3 regions of the Microbacterium luteolum genome follow, and region 3 is predicted to be linked to each of the others. Evidence: riboswitches for the same ligand, from Rfam matches in the RefSeq annotation. Region 3 holds a riboswitch; each other region holds the start of a gene.
The links. Region 3 has a riboswitch for thiamine pyrophosphate ahead of ABD648_RS11440 (MFS transporter). Riboswitches for the same ligand answer to the same signal wherever they lie in the genome.
Positions count from the first base shown of each region.

Region 1 (4,368 bases), 720 kb from region 3:
AGAACCGTCGCAGGGCGCCGCTGTCGCCGACGCCGCGCGCCCTGCGGGCGAGACCCATGGTCCGCCAGTCGTCGAGGAAGAGTCCGAGCATCCGCGTGCCGGCGAGGATGCCGAGCACGAAACGGCTCGGCAGCTTCGCGACCTGCGAGAGCGCATCAGCGAGCTCCGTCGGATCCGTCCCGCCGAACAGCAGGATCGTCGGGAGCCCGAGGGCGATCACGCGCAGACTGACCGCGATCGCGAGGACGATCGAGCCCTCGCTGATGGTCGCGAAGCCGAAGGTCCAGTAAACGCGACCGGCCGGCTCGGCGTAGAGCAGCATGCTGATGCCGGCGATCGGAGCGAAGATCATGATCGGCAGCAGCCGCTTCAGCACGGTCGCGAGACGCAGCCCGGTCAGCGGAAGGCACAGGAGCTGCAGGCCGATCGCGACCAGCGCGCTCGTCACGTCGATCGACGCGAACAGCGGCACGGAGAGCAGCACAGCGAGCAGCAGCTTGGTCACCGGGTTGACGCCGTCGAGCCACGCCGTCCTGGCAGTCTCGGTCGTGGTCACGACACGGCTCCCAGCTCGATCCGGTGTCCGCCGAGGTGCCGGATCACCGCATCGTCGTGGGTGACCGCGACGATCGAGCGGCCGCGCGCGATCTCCTCCTGCAGCAGGGCGACCAGGGAGATCCACCCGCGGCGGTCCTGCCCGAAGGTCGGCTCGTCGAGCACGATCACCTCGGGCGCCCCCGCGAGCACGGTCGCCACCGAGAGGCGCCTCTTCTGCCCGCCCGAGAGCGAGAACGGATTGGCCAGCGCGAGAGGCGCGAGGCCGAGCCGCTCCAGGAGTTCGTCGACGACGGCATCCGTCCGCGTCTGCGTCCACCCGAGCGCACGTGGTCCGACGGCGAGCTCGTCGCGCAGGGTCTGCGCGAGGAACTGATGCTCGGGCTCCTGGAACACCATGCCGATGCGGGTGAGCAGCTCGCGCGAGGTCCAGCGGATGGGACGGACCCCGCGTCGCCCGGCGAGTTCGGGAGCGGCGCGCACCTCGCCGTCGTGCTCGGGGATGAGACCGGCGAGGGTGAGCGCGAGCGTCGACTTGCCCGCGCCGTTCGGTCCGGTGATCACGGTCGCGTTCGCGCGCGGAACATGGAGCTCGAGCCCTGCCTGCACCACCACGCCGGGTTCCCTGGCGACCGCGAGCCCGGATGCCGAGAGCGCGTCGGATGTCGTCACGTGCTGCAGCACGGGAAGGTCGATGCCGCGGTCGGGCACCCACACTCCGGCGTCGGCGAGCGCGGCTCCGTGATCGGCGAACACCTGATGCGGCGGGCCGTCCGCGAGCAGGCCCCCGTCGGCTGCGAGCACGATCACCCGTGACATCAGGTCGACCCAGACAGGGGTGCGGTGCTCGACCACGATCAGCGTCGCGCCGGTCGTGGCGACAGCGCGCTCGACGCTCGCCCGCACCTCGTGCACCCCCTCGGGGTCGAGGTTCGCGGTGGGTTCATCGAGCAGGAGGAGTCCGGGGCGCATGGCCAGCACGCCGGCCAGCACGAGCCGCTGCTTCTGCCCGCCCGACAGCGCCTTCGTCGCGCGGTGGAGCGGAACATCGAGGCCCACGGCATCCATCGCCTCGGCGACCCGGCCGGGGATCTCGGATGCCGCGACACCGAGGTTCTCGCAGCCGAAGGCGATGTCGTCGCCCACTTTGGACAGCACGATTCCGGCGTCCGGATCCTGGAGCACCAGGCCGACCTGTCCGCGCCGCGATTCGGGAGCGGCCCCGTCGATGAGCAGGGAACCGTTGCGCTCGCCTTCGTCGGCATCTCCGAGCACGCCGGCGAGTCCGGCGAGCAGCGTGGACTTCCCGGCACCCGAGGCACCGAGGAGGAGCACGCGCTCGCCCGACTCGATCGTGAAGCTCACGTCGGTGACCGCCGGACGCTTACGACCGGCATAGCGCCACCCCCAGCCCGCGGCCTGCACGCGGGCCGGGGCGGCGACACTCACGCTCAGACCTCGCGCACGTGCTCTCGCCCGACGGCGAAGCGGCTCAAGGCACCGGTCACCGCCAGAGCGCGCACGAGGAGCCAGCCGAGCACACCCGCGAGGATCGCTCCCGATACGACGACGCTGACCAGGTAGATCGTGTTGAACTCGAACGACTTCAGGATGTTCGGCGAGCTGCCGTAGAAGAGCTCGAACACCCATGCGGCGGCGGCCGCACCCATGCCGGCGAGCGCGGCGACGACGATACCGAAGCGACGGTAGAAGAACAGGGCGAAGATGATCTCCGCGCCGAGCCCCTGGACGAGTCCGGAGAGGACGGTGGAGATGCCCCAGACATTGCCGATCAGCATCGAGACGATCGCGGCGACGAGCTCGACGACCAGGGCGGCACCGGGCTTGCGGATCACGAGTCCGCCGACGACTCCGCCGAGCAGCCAGATGCCGACGGCGATGCCGCCGAGGCCCGGTGTCAGGGCGTCAGCCGCACCGAACCAGGCGTAGCCGATCGTGTTCCAGCCCCAGAAGACCAGGCCGATCGCGACGCCGAGGACGGCGGCCACGACGATGTCGACGACGCGCCAGCGGTAGAGGCCTGCGGCGGGTGTCTGACCCTGCGTCTTCGTGGACGCGGATGTGGACGTGGACGTACTCATCTGAACTCCTCCCTGCGCTGGCATGACCCAGATCAGGTTCGACGGTCGAAGCGCGATTCGCTCCCTCTCAGCCCGGCTCGCCGGACTCCCGTGGTTGTGCTGACGATCCTACCGCGTCCCGACACTCTGTTTCCTCGGGGGCGCTCCGCCGCGATCGCCGCCGGGATTAGGTACCGTAAACGAGTGACCCCTTCTGATCCCGCCGACGAGGCGACGGGCGTCCTGGGCGATGGCGTCCCCACGGACGCATCCCCCGACGCCGATCGCGCCGCGTTCCCGTTCGGGACGGATGCCGCCACGCGCACGCCGGACCAGGCCTCGGCCTTCGCGACCGACGCCCTGTTCGCCGGGGACGCTCCGCCGCCGTCGTCGACGCACACCTCGCCCCTTGCGGCCTCTGCCGTCGCGGTCGATGCCCTGTTCACCGCGGATGCGTCGCGTCCGCGGACCAGCTCCACCGAGGCCGCCGCCGAGGTCGCACCCACCGAAACCGCACCCGCCGAGACCGTCGCGGCCGCCGAGGTCACGGCCGCCGAGACCGTCGCACTCACCGAAACCGCACCCGCCGAGACCGTCGCGGCCGACAGCGCTGTCGCTGTTGCGGAACCGCCCCTCTTCAAGCCGCGCGTCGATGCGCCGACGACGACGCTCCCTGCCGAGACCGCGACAGTGCCGGAGCCTCCCGCGCAGTGGGCCGATGAGGCTGCCACCGCCACGGCCCTGACCTGGGTCGACAGCTCCGCCGTCGCGCAGCACACGACCGTGGCGACGCTCGACGAGGACGCCGAGGACGAGCAGGCGGACGGGCTGCTGCGGGACGCCAACCTGCGGCCTGCCATCGCGCGTCCGGGACTGCTGGTGCCGCTGGGAGTCCTCGCCGGGCTGATTGCCGCATATGCGGGAACGACGCTGCTCTGGCCGCTGCACGAGGTTCCTCCCACGGTGCAGGCGATCGAGTTCGACACCATCCCGGCCCCGGCAGCGACTCTCACCTGGCCGGCGCAGGGCAGCGCGGCCGTCGGCGTCGCCGGTGTGAGCTCCGCCGCTTCCACTCCCGATGCTGCGAGCATCGCGAGCATCACGAAGGTCGTCACCAGTCTGATGGTGCTGGATCGGATGCCGCTCGCCGTGGGCGAGCAGGGTCCGGAGTTCTCCTTCGACAGCGACGACGAGGACGAGTACTGGGAGTACCGCAGCTCGGATCAGTCGGCCCTGGATGTGCCGGTCGACGGCGTGCTGACCGAGTATCAGATGCTGCAGGGCACGCTGATGGGCTCCGCGAACAACTACATCGACCGCCTCGCCTCCGAGATCTGGGGATCGGACGAGCAGTTCGCGAATGCCGCGGCCGTGTGGTTGCGTGAGCGCGGGCTCGGCGGCATCACCGTGGTCACGCCCTCGGGTTTCGACGAGGGCAATGTGGCGACCCCTGATGCCCTGCTCAAGCTCGGCGAGTGGGCGATGAAGAACCCCGTCTTCGCGGAGATCGTCGGCACGCCGTCGGTCGACCTGCCGGGTGCCGGCACGGTGATCAACACGAACGGGATGCTCGTCGACCCCGGTGTCGTGGGCATCAAGACCGGATCGCTGGTCGGTTGGAACCTGCTGACGGCGAAGGAGCTGGCGATCGGCGACACCACCGTGCATCTGTACGCCGCGGTGCTGAATCAAGCCGACGACGAGCAGCGCCTCGCCGCGACGCGCGCGCTCT
Region 1 covers NZ_BAAAUN010000001.1:3,103,015-3,107,382, reverse strand. The annotation lists gene ABD648_RS15040 (energy-coupling factor transporter transmembrane component T family protein) at 1-556, opposite strand, end outside; gene ABD648_RS15035 (ABC transporter ATP-binding protein) at 553-2,004, opposite strand; gene ABD648_RS15030 (ECF transporter S component) at 2,007-2,657, opposite strand; TPP riboswitch at 2,648-2,759, opposite strand; gene ABD648_RS15025 (D-alanyl-D-alanine carboxypeptidase) at 2,841-4,368, shown strand, end outside.
Region 1: it holds a riboswitch for thiamine pyrophosphate, as region 3 does, so the genes downstream of both, ABD648_RS15030 (ECF transporter S component) here and ABD648_RS11440 (MFS transporter) in region 3, are expected to answer to the same signal.

Region 2 (4,368 bases), on a different contig from region 3:
GCGCGGAGTTCGCCCAGAACGCCTGCTCCTCGGAGGTGGACGCCAGGCGGGCGGCCTCAGCCAGGACGCGGGCATAGTCGCGCAGATACAGCGCGTCCTGCGCGAGATAGAACAGGAAGGGCTCCCGAGCCAGCGTCCCGTCCGCGAGCGCGCGGATGAACGGCAGCTCGTCGATCGCCGTACGGGTCGCGGAGATCTGCCGCCACCAGTCCGCCTCGACCACTGCGGCTGTCGGGCGAGTGTCCAGTCCTCCGCGCGCCCAGAGGCCGGCGAAGTGGCTGATCGGGCCCTGCCCTCGCCCGACGCGCAACGCCTCGCCTTCGCGCAGCGACTCGCGGAGCCAGGCGCGCGCACCGGCCACGGCCGTCGGCGCGTCCTCTCCCTTCGCGAGCCGGGTGGCGAGCGCGGACGACAGGGAGCAGCCCGTGCCGTGGGTGTTCCGCGTGGTGATGCGGGCGCCGGCGAACTCCTGTCGCCGCCCTCGCGGCGCGTCGATCAGCGCGTCCGGGGCCTCGTCCCCCGGCAGGTGCCCGCCCTTGACGAGTACCATCGCTCCGACGTCGGCTGACAGTTCCTCGGCTGCGGCGAGCGCGTCCGGCCAATCGGTCGGGACCCGGCCGGCCAGCACGGCGAGCTCGGCGAGGTTCGGCGTGATGAGGTCTGCGTGACGGAGAAGTCGTCGCAGCTCCCCCTCCGCCTCCGGATCGAGCAGGCGGTCTCCCGAGGTCGCGACCATGACCGGGTCGAGCACGACGACGGGCGGCCGCACGACGTCGAGCCAGGCAACCACCGTGCGGATGACCTCGGCGTCGGCCAGCATCCCGATCTTCACCGCGTCGAGCGTGATGTCATCCGACACCGCCTCCAGCTGCGCCTGCAGGAAGTCGGTCGGCGGCACGTGCACGCCGCGGACGCCCTCGGTGTTCTGCGCGGTCAGGGCGGTGATCACGGCCATGCCGTAGCCGCCGTTGGCGGCGATCGACTTGAGGTCGGCCTGTATCCCCGCCCCTCCCGACGGATCACTGCCGGCGATGCTGAGGATGCGCGGGGCGGCGCCGGCGTGCCAGCGTCGCCGGAACTGCGCCGCCTCCCGACGCGGGTCGTCGGCCGCGCACAACGCCGACACCACAGCCAGGCCGGCCGCGCCCGCCTCACGCAGAGCCTCGGTGTCGTCGATGCCGACGCCGCCGATCGCCACGCACGGCAGCGGACTCGCGGCGGCGAACGCCCGGAAGCCCTCGATGCCCAGAGCCGGCGGGTGGTCCGGTTTCGTGAGCGTGGGACGGATGACCCCGACGCCGAGGTGGTCGACGGTGCCGGGCGGCAGCGCGAGCACGGCCTCGAGGTGCGCCGGGCTGTTCGCCGTCAGCCCGATGACCGCATCGGGGCCGAGAGCCTCACGGGCGCGGAGCACCGAGGCATCCCCCTGTCCGAGATGCACGCCGTCCACCCGCGCCCCGCGTTCCCGGGCCGCGATCGCGGCGTCCAGACGATCGTTCACGACGAGCAGAGCACGACCGTCTATCGCGTGGGAGAGATCGACCAGCTGGTCGACGATCTCGGCGTCGGTCGCGGCCTTGTCACGCAGCTGCACGATGCGCACGCCTCCGTCGACCGCCTGACGCACCGTCTCGACGACACCGCGTGCGCCGCAGAGCGCGGGGTCCGTGACGAGATAGAGCGAGAGATCGGCGTTCACAGCGCGCCGCTCTCGACACGGGCGCCGGCGGCGAGATCGGCCGCGCTCACCGCGGAGAGGGCATCGAGCAGGGCGACGGCGAAGCTGCCCGGCCCCGTCGACCGGAGCGCGGCCTGCTCCGCCGCGATCGTGTAGACGAGGCTGGCCGAGGCGACGGCGGTGAACGCGTCGACACCCGCACGCCTGGCCGCTCCGAGGAACGCGGCCATCACCGCGCCGAGCGCGCAGCCTCCGCCCGTGACGCGGGTGAGCAGCTCATCGCCGTTCGCGATGCGCAGCACGCGCTGCCCGTCGGTGATCAGATCGACAGGACCGGAGACGGCGACCACACTCCCGAAACGCGCCGCGAGCGACAGAGCCGCATCGGCTGCGGCATCCGTGCTGTCCGTCGCATCCACGCCGCGGCCGCCCGCGCTGAGGCCCGCGAGCGCGAGGATCTCCGAGGCGTTGCCGCGGATCGCGGTGGGACGCTGTGCGACGAGCTCCTGCGCGAGGGCGGTGCGCACGGGCAGCGCGCCGATGGCGACCGGGTCGAGCACCCAGGGTGTGCCTGCTGCCGAGGCCCCGGCGACCGCCTCGACACTCGCCGCACGCTGCTCGGGCGTCGGGGTGCCGAGGTTGATCAGCAGGCCGGAGGCGACCCCGGCGAACATCCCGGACTCTCCGACGATGTCGACCATGGCCGGTGCCGCCCCCACGGCGAGCAGCACGTTCGCCGTGAAGCCGGTGACGACGGCGTTGGTGATGCAGTGCGTCAACGGCGGAGCCTCGCGCAGCACCCCCAGCAGCGTCCCGGCCGAAGCCGCGAGGTCGATGGTGGATTCCGGACGCAGACGATCGCTCATGGGCGACATCCCTTCGCTAGTACGAACTAGATCAGGTTCGACGGGTCTGTTCTCAGCCGCGGATGCGGCACCCCGTGTCACTGCTCGAAGTCTAGCGACCGAGCTCGGCCAGCAGCGCGCGCTCCTCCGTCCTGGTGAGCCCGGCGCGGCGGATGCGGTCGATCCCGCGAGTCCGCTCGTCGGCGACCACATCCGCGATGGTCTCGGCGAGCGGGCGGAGCGTGCCACCGGTCGCGTGGAACCTCGCGTTCGAACGAGTCATGAACCCGGTCGCCTCCGCCGGGAGCCAGAGCGGCAGAGAGCGCTCCCCCATCCAGTACTCGACGCTCTGCGCGAGCAGCCACTCCTCGGTGGCGATCACGGTATCTCCCGTGTGTCCGGATGCCGCGCGCACGGACTCCAGCACGTAACCGAGCGGGTTCGCGTCGCCGATCGTGTTGACGGAACCGCTCCCGGTCGCGGCGACCACGTACGCGGCGAGGTCGTCGACGTCGATCACCTGCACCGCGCGGCCATCGACCGCAGGCAGCAGCACCGGTTCATCGCCTGCTCTCGTGAACGCGGCCGCCCAGTATCCGAACCGGTCGCTCGGGTCGCCGGCGCCGACGATGAGTCCCGGCCGCACGACGAGCGCACGCTCGCCCAATGTCCCGACGGCATCTTCCGCCGCGGCCTTCTGCGCGCCGTACTCGTACTCGTCGCCCGGCCGGGCGGGCGGATGCCGGGGCGCGGACTCGTCCGCCCCGACCGTCTCGTCGTCGGCGTAGACCGACATCGACGAGACGTACGTCCAGCGTGCGGCGCGATCGCCGAGCGCGTCGACGGCGCCGGCGACATGCGCGGCCTTCGAGGAGATGTCGACCACGTGATCCCAGTCCCGCACGGTGAGCCGGGTGTAGACCTCCGGGTCATCGCGATCACCCTGTACGAGCTCCGCACCATCGGGCGCGGCCCGCTCACCGCGCGCGAGGCAGGTGACCGCCGCCCCGGCATCCAGCCATCGTCGGGCGATCCGCCCCGAGAGCCAGCCCGTCCCACCCAGGATCAGCACGTCCGTCATGGGTCCATGTCACCAGCATCCCGCTCCGGAGGGAAGGTCTCTCCGCTCAGAGCAGGGAGGTCATGTCACTCGGCGGCGCAGCTCCCCGAGTCCGGCGAGCTCCGGGATCGTCCACGAGGGATCCGGCCGCCAACCGAGCCACTCGGCGTCGAAGGGCCAGTCCGCCGCCTCGAACGAGGCGATCGCCGCGTCCGCGTGGCGTTCGATCTGCGCGGCCTGCTCGGGGCTGAGCCGCCCCTGTTCGATCGCCGCCGCCAGTTCGTCCTCGTCCTTGAGGTGGATCACGCCGTCGGGGTCGATCTCCACGTCGAGGATGTGATCCGACGAGTACGTGTCGTGGTCGGTGCGCAGATGCGCGTTCTCGAGGTTCACGTACCACCCCGCGAACGTCCACTCCGGTCCTGTCGTCTCGCTCCAGAACAGCCAGACCGACCACGGCAGGCCGGCGGGCGCGATGCGCAGCACGCCGTTGCCCCACCACTCCTCGACGATGCGGGTGCGCTCCTCCAGCCAGCGGCGCGCGAGGGGCACCGTGCGCACGCGCTGCCCGTCCGGAGCACCCTGCGACTCCTGCAGCGTGCCGGGTGCGAGCCAGGCGACCAGTCCGTTCTCGTCGTCGCGCACCACGCGCATCGGAGAGATGGTCGACGGCTCCCCCGGCTGCCAGCCCGGCTTGCGGTAATGCCAGTCGATCTGCGCACCCGGCGGAAGGAACGGGCCTTCCCCGAGAGGTCGCGCATCGTCAGGGGCGGCAGCCGGAGTGC
Region 2 covers NZ_BAAAUN010000002.1:266,519-270,886, reverse strand. The annotation lists gene ABD648_RS20135 (bifunctional hydroxymethylpyrimidine kinase/phosphomethylpyrimidine kinase) at 1-1,699, opposite strand, end outside; gene thiM (hydroxyethylthiazole kinase) at 1,696-2,544, opposite strand; TPP riboswitch at 2,536-2,629, opposite strand; gene ABD648_RS20125 (NAD-dependent epimerase/dehydratase family protein) at 2,636-3,604, opposite strand; gene ABD648_RS20120 (ribonuclease FAU-1 family protein) at 3,665-4,368, opposite strand, start outside.
Region 2: it holds a riboswitch for thiamine pyrophosphate, as region 3 does, so the genes downstream of both, thiM (hydroxyethylthiazole kinase) here and ABD648_RS11440 (MFS transporter) in region 3, are expected to answer to the same signal.

Region 3 (4,368 bases):
CTCGTTTATCTCTACAACTACAAAGAGGGCGGCCCCGCTCCGGGGGACAGCCCGACGCAGAGCATGCATTTCGATCTCAATGCTGCTCGAGCGTTCAAAAGAGTGCTGGAGGAAGCCTTCGGCCCGCTCTAGGCCGATACCTACAAGTCAGGCTCTTTCGCAAATCGCTCCCCCGAGCTAACCTGCTGCGCCACCCGCCGCAACGCCAACAACAACGGCTCCACCAACACCGACCCCAACACCACATACCGCACCGCTGCCTCCGCAGACTCCTCCGGCACCCCCGCGATCTCGGCATCCGCGATCCGCCGCATGCTCGCGAGGTACTCCGCCATCGCGGCATCCGGCACGACGAACCCCGCGTTGTCCAGCCCCTGCAGCGCACGCGCAACCGCGCTCAGCACCGCTGGATCGCACATCCCCGGCTTCCATCCGAGTCCTTCGACGAGCCGCTCGGCCTCCGTCAGATCCAGCGCTTCATCCACCGGCGGAGTGATCGCCCCATGCGCGGCACCCAGCAGCAGGTGCGGACTCTCCGGCGGATCATCCAGCGCCGCCAGAACCCGCCGCGTCTCGGCGATGCTCACCCCCGCATCGAGCAGCGCGCGGATCACCCGCAGCCGCTCCACATGCTTCTCGCCGTAGGCGGCCTGGGTCGGCGCAGTGCGCTCTCCCTCGGGCAGCAGCCCCTCGCGCAGGTAGTACTTGATCGTCGGCACGGTCACGCCCGTCTGGGCTGACAGTTCGGAAATTCTCATGGCCACCTCTTGACTTCGATAGTAGCGCTATCCATTATAGATAGTGAAGCTATCCAATCAGGAGGAGTCATCATGTCGAAAGTCATCACGGGCCGCATGACCCACCGCCACGAGGGCGAGCTCGTCGTGTTCCACATCGGGATGCAGATCAACCGCTGGTGGCGACCCGACCTGTGGCTGCCGACCTTCTTCGCCATGCCGCCGATGCTGCGCGAACTCTCCACCGACCCCGACTCGGGCATGCTCGGATACCAACTGCTGTTCGGATCCGGCGGACCCTACGTCGTGCAGTACTGGTCGTCGGTCGACAAGCTCTACGCCTACGCGTCCAGCCCGTCGCAGGAGCACCGACCCGCCTGGACCCGCTTCAACAAGATGGCGCGCAAGGCTCCGGGAGCGGTCGGCATCTGGCACGAGACCTTCCTCGTCGACCGCGCCGAGAGCGTGTACGTGTCGACGAAACCGATGGGGCTGCCGAAGGCGACGGAGATGGTCGAGGTCGGCAAGCGGCACGACCGGGCGCAGGCGCGGTTCGCGGAGGGGCGGACGGTGCCTGGCCAGGCGCAGTCCCCGGAGATCTTGAGCGAACCGCGCCTCCCCTAGACTTCCTTCCAACCACAGGGGAGTCCCGGCAGGGGCTGAGAGGGCGCTGACGCAGCGCCGACCCTCACACCTGATGCGGGTCATGCCGCCGTAGGAATTCGAGTCATATGTCGCGCCTCTTCACCGAACCCGAGACGTCCTCCCGAGCACGAAAGGCCGTTCGCGGCGGATTGCTCGGCAACTTCGTCGACCAGGTCGATATCTTCCTGCCGGTGATCGCGCTCGCCCCGGCGGCCGCGGTCGTGCTCGGTCCCGACCCGGCTCAGACTGGCCTGATCTTCGTCGCCACCCTGTTCGGACGCCCGCTCGGAGCCGCCATCTTCGGAAGCCTCGCCGACCGCTACGGCCGCACGAGCACCACCAAGATCGCGATCGCCGGCATCGCGATCACAACGCTCTTGATCGCCCTGATCCCGAACCACGACGTCGGTGGTGAAGCAACCCTCTGGGCGTTCGTCGCCCTCCGTTTCGTCGGCGGCATCTTTCTCGGCGGCGAATACTCCGCGGCGATCCCGCTCGCCATGGAATGGTCTGCCCCACGCCAGCGCGGCCTGCTCAGCGGCGGCATCATGGCCATGTCCCCCCTCGCGAACTCATTCATCGCCGCGCTCACTCTGACGCTCCTGCAGGTGCTCGGAGCCGACGACTACGCGATGTGGGGATGGCGGATGCCGTTCATCGCCGGCGCCCTGCTCGCGGTGGCGATGCTCGGCTACTACTCCGTCGGGGTCCACGACTCCCCGGTCTCGACGAGCGTCCCCCACCGCACCCGACCTCTGGCCGACATTCTGGTCGGACCGTTCCGCCGCCAGCTCTGGCAGGTGTTCACGCTGATGACCGGCCTCTGGCTGTTCACGCAGATGGCGATCCCCGTGCTCACCGGCCTGTTGAGCAAAGCACCCCAGATCGGCCCGACCACCGTGCCGCTCATCATGCTGGTCGCCACCCTCGTCTCGGCTGCGGCGATGATCGCCAGCGGTGCAATCTCGCAGCGGATCGGACGGCGCCGCTTCTTCGTCGCCTTCGGAGGCCTCGCGATCATCGCCGCTCCGCTGGCCCTCATGTGGGCGATGTCCTCGCAAGGCGCTGGCGCTGTGCTGGCCGTCACCGTTGTGCAGCTCGTCACCGTGTCGGCCTACGGCCCGGTCGGCGCCTATCTCGCCGAGCGCTTTCCCGTTTCCGTGCGATCGAGCGGATACGGGGTCGGCTACTCGCTCTCCATGGTGATCCCGGCGCTCTACCCGTTCTGGCTGCCCGGATTGCAGAGCACGCTCGGCGCGGGCACTGCGGTGGCCGTCGTGCTCGCCGCGGCGTCTTCGCTGCTCATCATCGGCGCGCTCCTCGGCCCCGAACCCGACCGCGCTGCGCCGTTGGAGTGAAGGGCGCTTGGGATGGGGCCGCGAGAGCGCGCAAGGCTCCGGGAGCGGTCGGCATCTGGCACGTCACCTCTTCGATCTGGCGATGGTGATCCAGTCTCGAACGATGCCACCTGGCACCGCTGTTCGCGGTAAGTCGACCGCGATAGGCCCTCTTTCGATCTCATAATCTGCGCTCTCGAGCAGTTCAACGCACCCCGCGAAGGACAGATAGACCTTGTGCACTCGGTCGTCTGCGTAGGTGAGATGCACGTTCGCTCGTTCATCGAGGGCAGCCCGGGTCCACCCGGGCCACGGGTCGGTGCCGGCGGCGGTCCATTGAGTAGCGACGAAGCCGCCGGCACGCAGCATGTCTCGAACTCGATTCAGTTGAGCCGCGGTCCTGCCGAGGTCACCATGTACCAGGACCCGCGAGATCACGACGCCATCGAAATGCTCTTGGTCCGAGAAAACATCCTCGAAACTTCCGAGGAAGGCGCGGTTCGCCACCCCCGGATGCTCTGCTGTGAGTCGATCCATGGCAACCCTCGACAACTCGCAACCAACGACATCGAGGCCGGCGGCAATAAGTGGCAGAAAGTTCCGGCCATCTCCGATGCCCACATAGAGAATTCGTTCCCCAGGGTGAGCGATTTCGAGCACTCTGTCGACAATCGGCAAGGAGGGGCGCGGGGGCCCGTTGTGGATGGTGTACTCCCAGTCCCAACGGTCACGTGCGTGCGAATCAGTCATCATCGAACCACCCTCGGCGGCTGACCCTGGACGCGCGCAGTCCGGCGATGACGATGCCGCAGCCGACCGCGACACCGAGACCCCATGCGCTGGGGCCGACTATGGCACCGAATATCGAGGGCCCCACGACATTCTGCAGTTGTCCGCCGAGATTCATCGCGCTCATGTCGGTGGTGAGCGCGTCACGTCGGCTCAGTTTCACCATGTAGACGGCCAGGGCAGCTGAGTGGAGGATCTCAGCGAGAATCTGAAACAGGATGAGAGCGACCAGTGCGATCATCCCCATCGCGTTCGCCGTCATCGGCAGTGTTGTGGACAAGAGCAGCACGGAGGTGCCGAGGATGATTCCGGATGTCGCCCATGCGATGGCGTGGCGAGCGCCGACCGTCACCCAGATATTGACCTTCTCTTGAATGAGCGCGACAACGGCGGCGTTCACGATGAAGGCGACCGGGACCACCCAGGCGAAGTCTTCCCAATGAGTGACGACCAGCAAGGGAAGGTAGACATTGAGGAGCGTTCGGTGGAAGGAGAACACGAAGTTCTCCCACGTGATGTTCAGTCGTCTCGGTGAACCGAACGCCATCTTGATCGAGCTCCAGGATGCCAATGCAGATGGTCGCACGCGCGCGTCCGATACGTCTCGGCTGCGCAGAGCAGAACGGTAGACGACGATGACAGCGACGAAAGACGCTGAGTTCACGACGAGGACGAGGGCGAGCGGCCAGCCGAGAAACATCGTGAGACCGCTGAATCCTGCACCGAACGCATATCCCACGTTGGCAGGCAACGCCATCCGACCGAAGAGGCGGACAGCCTCGTCGTTCTGGAGGGGTGCAGCGATGATGCTGCGAGTGAGCGAGGCCGCAGAGCGGTCGACGGCACCGAAGACTGCGGAG
Region 3 covers NZ_BAAAUN010000001.1:2,379,866-2,384,233, forward strand. The annotation lists gene ABD648_RS11425 (hypothetical protein) at 1-132, shown strand, start outside; gene ABD648_RS11430 (MerR family transcriptional regulator) at 141-758, opposite strand; gene ABD648_RS11435 (DUF4188 domain-containing protein) at 831-1,361, shown strand; TPP riboswitch at 1,368-1,475, shown strand; gene ABD648_RS11440 (MFS transporter) at 1,469-2,740, shown strand; gene ABD648_RS11445 (class I SAM-dependent methyltransferase) at 2,804-3,472, opposite strand; gene ABD648_RS11450 (MFS transporter) at 3,462-4,368, opposite strand, start outside.